Regions from separate parts of the Staphylococcus ratti genome, predicted to be linked through region 2. Evidence: riboswitches for the same ligand, from Rfam matches in the RefSeq annotation. Region 2 holds a riboswitch; the other holds the start of a gene.
The links. Region 2 has a riboswitch for lysine ahead of LN051_RS05085 (amino acid permease). Riboswitches for the same ligand answer to the same signal wherever they lie in the genome.

Region 1 (3,436 bases), 260 kb from region 2:
CGTTGTTCATGATTTTTATAGATATCCTGAAAGGCAGCAGGGATTACGTTCGCTACAACTGAAATGACGCCGTGTCCGCCTTGTTCATAATAATCCACAATATTGTCATCATTCCCACTATATAAAGCGAATGCTTCTAAATCGAGTTTATTTTGAAGTTCACTGAAATAATCAAAATCATTCGTTGCGTCTTTTAAAGCAACAATATACGGATTTTTACTTAAATGTACGAGTGTTTCGACTTCTATAGTTGAATTTGTACGTGATGGCACATTATACAATACTACTGGTAACTTCGTAGCATTCGCAATCGCTTCAAAATGTGCGATGAGACCACGTTGACTCGTTTTAAGATAATACGGAGTAATCAACATGATTGCGTCTGCTCCAAGTGCTTTTGCTCGCAATGAAGCTTGAATTGAATTTTCAGTATTGTTTGTGCCTGTTCCTACAATAATAGGGACACGTGAAGCATTTTCTTCAATGACCGTTTTTAAAATATTGTCTTTTTCCTCACTTGTTAACGTAGGATTTTCTGCAGTCGTTCCATTCACTACAATTGATTGAATGTTATTGTCAATTAAATAATTCACTTGATTTCTAATGGCCTGATAGTCCACTTCATTATTTGAAAAAGGGGTGATGAGTGCCACGCCTGTTCCTTCAAAAATGTGTGTCATAATATCTGACTCCCTTCGAAATTTAAGCTTTAAGTTTTAAAACTTGCTCTAATACTTGCACTGCGTTCAATGCTGCACCTTTCAATAAGTTGTCAGACGTACACCAAATATGAAATGTATTGTCTAAAGAGTCGTCTTTTCGGATACGTCCTACAAATACATCATCTTTACCAGTTGAATGAATTGCTAAAGGATATTCATTTTTGTCAGGTTGATCTACTAAAACGATGCGAGAATCACGTTTAAACAAATCGCGAATCTCTTCTACAGTGGCTGTTTTATCTAATGTCACGTTTATATGAACACTATGACTGTCTTGTACAGGTACACGTACACAAGTTGCTGTAACTTTTAAATCAGGTAAGTTTAAAATTTTACGTGTTTCATCAATCATTTTTTGTTCTTCTTTAGTGTAATCATTTTCTAAAAACACATCGATATGAGGTAAGACATTGTTATAAATAGGGTGGGGATAGGCTTTAGGTTCAACACCTTTCGCACCATCTTCAAGATCTTTTTTGCCTTGCATTCCAGAGCCCGAAACAGCTTGATACGTTGTATAAGCGACCCGTTTTAAACCAAATTGATCGTGTAATGGTTTTAATGGAACGACAGATTGAATTGTTGAACAATTAGGATTGGCAATGATACCACGTTTAAATGTAGGTTCATTGACTTCAGGTACAACTAAATCGATATCGTTTGTCATACGCCATTGGCTAGAATTATCAATTACAATAGCTCCATGCTGTTCAAAAAGTGGCGCAAATTGTTCGCTTGTACGTCCTCCCGCGCTCATCAATACATAATCAAATTGACCATCAGTAGCTGCTTCAGTCAACACTTGAACAGTGTAGGTCTTACCTTTAAATGAAATTTTTTGACCAGCTGAACGGGGAGATGAAAATAAGACGAGCTCATCAAAAGGGATTCCTTTACGTTCAATTGTTTCTAATATTTTTGTTCCTACTAATCCTGTTGCACCTACAACTGCTAATTTTGTCATGTTCGTTCACTCCATTTGTATTTTTATGTTTGCTACCCTGTTTTTAAGAGGGGACTAAATTGAAGGCTCTGAATATACAAAAAAACAAGTTCGGGGTGCGAACTTGTTACTTTTTATATACAAGCGATGCACTCCATTATTAGTAAATAATGACAGATTCTTAGCTCTTAACCGTAGAATCCAATAAACAGTATCTGCAATTCCTGTTTATTTCGGCATCTCACCCTTTGGATATATTTTGCTTGCAGGCAATATCGATATATCTACTCATGATTGATGCGCCTCATCAGTAATGATTTAATTGTTATGTTTCTCATTATACATAGCGCTCACTTCCATGTAAACAGAAAAGGGTGATTTTTTGAAATTTACTGACAATTTAAAGCATAATTATTTACAATAAAAGGAATGTAAGGGAGTGGGACAGAAATCTATTTGATTTCGTCGTCCCACCCCCACAAGGCTGACTAGGATTGAAAGGAGCTAGTAAGCGAAGTTTCAATCCAGACAGCTACTGTGCTTTTTAAAAGTTACCTTCTCTTTAGATGTGGGACAGAAATCTATTTGATTTCGTTGTCCCACCCCCACAAGGCTGGCTAGGGTTGAAAGGAGCTAGTAAGCGAAGTTTCAATCCAGACAGCTACTGTGACTTTTTAATAGTTACTTTCTCATTTGATGTGGGACAGAAATCTATTTGATTTCGTTGTCCTACCCCCACAAGGCTGACTAGGGTTGAAAGGAGTTAGTAAGCGAAGTTTCAATCCAGACAGCTACTGTGAATTTTTAATAGTTACTTTCTCATTAAATGGGGGACAGAAATCTATTTGATTTCGTTGTCCCACCCTTGATGCGTGCTGTTTCAAATGCTCAATGCGCACATCGCTATATTATTTTGTTTTTAAAAAGCCTTTTTCTTCTAAATAACGTTCATACGTAATTTCTTTAGATAAGCCACCTGGTTCATCTAAATCAATGACACGGTTCGCAATCGTGTTAATAAATTCAAAGTCATGCGATGTAAAAATGATAGAACCTTTAAATGATTTCAAACCTTCATTGACTGAAGTTATACTTTCTAAATCTAGGTGGTTGGTTGGCTCATCTAGTAATAAAACATTCGCACTTGAAAGCATCATTTTACTTAACATACAACGTACCTTTTCGCCACCAGAAAGGACACTTGCTTTTTTCTTCACTTCTTCACCGCTAAACAACATACGACCTAAGAAACCCCGTAAAAATGTTTCAGTTTGTTCATCTTCAGGCGCATATTGACGCAACCATTCAACTAAATCCATGTTCACGTTATCAAAGTACTCTGAATTGTCTTTAGGGAAGTAACTTTGAGAAGTTGTCACACCCCATTTCACCGTTCCTTCATCTGGTTCCATTTCACCGGCTAAAATTTTAAGAAGCGTCGTTTTAGCAATTTCACTTTGTCCCATTAAAACAGCTTTGTCATTTGGATTCATCGTAAAGGATAAGTTATCAAGTACTTTTTCACCTTCAATTGTTTTTGATACATTTTCAACAAACAATAAGTCATTCCCAATTTCACGTTCTGGCGTAAATTTTACAAAAGGATATCGACGTGAAGAAGGTTGAATGTCGTCCAATTCAATTTTTTCTAATTGCTTTTTACGACTTGTCGCTTGTTTAGATTTAGATGCGTTCGCAGAAAATCGCGCGATAAAGTCTTGTAGCTCTTTAATTTTTTCTTCTTTTTTCTTATTTTGTTCTTGCGCCATTT
Region 2 (3,436 bases):
ATTGTAAATGAAAATCTTCCAATCGAACGTCGTGTTGTATCACGAGACGAAGCAAAAGCATTTTTCAGTGAGGATCCATATAAGTTAGAGCTTATTGATGCAATTCCTGAAGATGAAACTGTCACATTATACTCACAAGGAGAATTCACTGATTTATGTCGCGGCGTCCATGTGCCGTCAACTGCTAAAATTAAAGAATTCAAATTGCTTTCAACAGCAGGCGCGTACTGGCGTGGAGATAGTAATAACAAAATGCTTCAACGTATATATGGCACAGCGTTTTTTGACAAAAAAGATTTAAAAGCGCACTTACAAATGCTTGAAGAACGTAAAGAGCGCGATCATAGACGTATCGGTAAAGACTTAGAGCTTTTCACAAACAACCAATTGGTCGGTGCAGGATTGCCGCTATGGTTACCAAACGGGGCGACAATTCGCCGTGAAATCGAACGTTACATTGTTGATAAAGAAATCAATTTTGGATACGACCACGTGTATACACCGGTGATGGCAAATACCAATTTATATAAAACATCAGGACATTGGGACCACTACCAAGACGATATGTTTCCTGTAATGCAACTTGATGAAGATGAAGCGATGGTGTTACGTCCGATGAACTGTCCGCATCATATGATGATTTATGCCAATAAGCCGCATTCATATCGTGAACTGCCAATTCGTATTGCAGAGCTTGGTACAATGCATCGTTATGAGGCAAGTGGTGCAGTATCTGGTTTACAACGTGTGCGTGGAATGACGCTTAATGATGCACACATTTTTGTACGTCCAGATCAAATCAAAGATGAATTCAAACGCGTTGTGAATATGATTATTGATGTGTATAAAGATTTTGGGTTTGAAGATTATCGCTTTAGATTAAGTTATCGTGATCCTGAAGATAAAGAGAAATATTTCGATGATGATGAGATGTGGATTAAAGCAGAATCTATGTTGAAAGAAGCATCTGATGAACTCGGGTTAGTATACGAAGAAGCGCTTGGGGAAGCAGCTTTTTATGGACCTAAGCTTGATGTCCAAGTTAAAACAGCAATGGGTAAAGAAGAAACGTTATCTACGGTTCAACTTGACTTCTTATTGCCTGAACGTTTTGACTTAAATTACATCGGTAAAGACGGCGAGCAACATCGACCAGTTGTAATTCACCGCGGTGTCGTTTCTACTATGGAACGTTTTGTTGCCTTCTTAACTGAGGAAACAAAAGGTGCATTTCCAACATGGTTAGCGCCACAACAAGTTGAAATTATTCCTGTTAATGTTGATTTACATTATGATTATGCGAAACAAATTCATGATGAGCTTAAATCACAAGGTGTTCGAGTTCGAATCGACGACCGTAATGAAAAAATGGGTTACAAAATCCGTGAAGCTCAAATGAAAAAAATACCATATCAACTCGTTGTTGGGGATAAAGAAGTTGAAAACAACGAAGTGAATGTGAGAAAATACGGCTCTAAAGATCAAGAAACAATCGAAAAAGATGAATTCATTTGGAATTTGATTGACGAAATTCGTTTAAAAAAGAAACGATAAACTTGTCAATGCTTACGGATTAAGCTATAGTAGATATTAATTAAAAGTAAATACGAATTTAGTTAGAGGTTGCGTCTTTAAAGAGTCGTTTGTCAGAAGTTGAATGGGACATATGTTGCACAAATTAAAGGTAAAGACGCCGAAGTAAAAAGTACACCATGAATACTTTTTATTGGGCTGGTTTTCGAATAGGGGCCAGACTGTCACAATAGTGGTGTGCTATCTATGTTATGAAAAAAGACAAAGGTTGCATCCTAGGTGCGAGCTTTGTCTTTTTTTAACGATATTTAATGTTAATAGTTAGAATCGGGCAGTTGTTACACTTACCTCTAAGTAATAAGAAAGGATAATGTTTATGAATCAGGTTCATTCGGAAAAAGACAACACTGTTCAAAGACAACTTAAAGATCGACATATTTCGATGATTGCCATCGGTGGAGCAATTGGGACAGGGTTATTTATGACGTCAGGCGGTGCCATTGGAGACGCTGGCCCGCTGGGGGCACTACTCGGTTATTCCATCATTGGTATCATGGTGTTTTTCTTAATGACATCATTAGGAGAAATGGCCACTTATCTACCTGTCTCAGGGTCATTTAGTACGTACGCAACACGTTTTGTAGATCCGTCACTAGGGTTTGCGTTAGGTTGGAATTACTGGTTCAACTGGGTGATTACTGTTGCGGCTGATGTGACTATTGCAGCGCAAGTGATTCAATATTGGGCACCTTTACAATTTTTACCAGCTTGGGCTTGGAGTTGCCTATTTATGTGTGTGATTTTTAGTTTGAATGCACTATCTGTAAAAGTTTATGGTGAAAGTGAATATTGGTTTGCTTTTATTAAAGTAGCAACAGTTATTATTTTCATTATCGTTGGATTATTAACAATTTTTGGTATTATGGGCGGACCAGCTGTAGGTTTTGATACGTTTACTAAAGGTGATGCTCCAATTTTAGGAGATAGTTTGGGCGGAAGTTTACTTGCTATTTTTGGTGTTTTCTTAATTGCAGGTTTCTCATTCCAAGGTACGGAATTAGTAGGGATTACTGCAGGAGAATCTGAAAACCCTCAACGTGCTGTACCTAAAGCGATCAAACAAGTTTTCTGGCGTATATTGTTATTTTATGTTTTTGCGATCTTCATCATTGGTATGTTGATTCCTTATGACAATCCAGCGCTAATGGGTGGAAAAAATGACATTGCAACGTCACCTTTTACGTTAGTATTTAAAAATGCAGGTTTAGCATTTGCAGCCTCATTTATGAATGCGGTCATCCTCACTTCAGTACTTTCAGCGGGGAACTCGGGTATGTATGCAAGTACGCGTATGCTTTATTCAATGAGTAAAGACCGTCTTGCAGCACGTGTTTTTGGAAGCACAAATAAAAATGGTACACCTATTGTATCAATGCTTGCAACAGCAGCCGTTGTAGTTTTTATTTTTGCAGTGCAACATTTGAGTGGTAACGCATATGAATACATCGTAGCAGCAAGTGGTTTGACTGGATTCATCGCTTGGGTCGGTATTGCAATTAGCCATTACCGTTTTAGGAAAGCTTTTGAGGCTCAAAATTACGATAAAGACAAATTAGTTTATAAAGCGAAATTATTCCCATTCGGTCCGATTTTAGCAGGTGTACTATGTATCGTTGTTATTATTGGACAAGATGTTGATTTTATTCAAAGTGGTCAGTTTGATTTTAATCGCTTTTTAATTACGTATATGGGTATTCCGGTATTTTTAGGCTTCTTTATTTACCATAAGTTAAGATATAAAACGAAATTAATTCCTTTGAAAGAGGTTAACTTAGATCCTTCAGTGACAACTAAAGAAAAAAACTTTCAGAAACATGTTGACTAATTCGTAACAACTTGGTAT

Region 1: it holds a riboswitch for lysine, as region 2 does, so the genes downstream of both, LN051_RS06370 (aspartate-semialdehyde dehydrogenase) here and LN051_RS05085 (amino acid permease) in region 2, are expected to answer to the same signal.

What each region holds. Positions count from the first base shown of each region.
Region 1 is NZ_CP086654.1:1,306,147-1,309,582, forward strand. It holds gene dapA (4-hydroxy-tetrahydrodipicolinate synthase) at 1-680, opposite strand, end outside; gene LN051_RS06370 (aspartate-semialdehyde dehydrogenase) at 703-1,686, opposite strand; lysine riboswitch at 1,805-1,981, opposite strand; gene LN051_RS06375 (ABC-F family ATP-binding cassette domain-containing protein) at 2,574-3,436, opposite strand, start outside.
Region 2 is NZ_CP086654.1:1,050,401-1,053,836, forward strand. It holds gene thrS (threonine--tRNA ligase) at 1-1,554, shown strand, start outside; lysine riboswitch at 1,610-1,784, shown strand; gene LN051_RS05085 (amino acid permease) at 1,910-3,418, shown strand.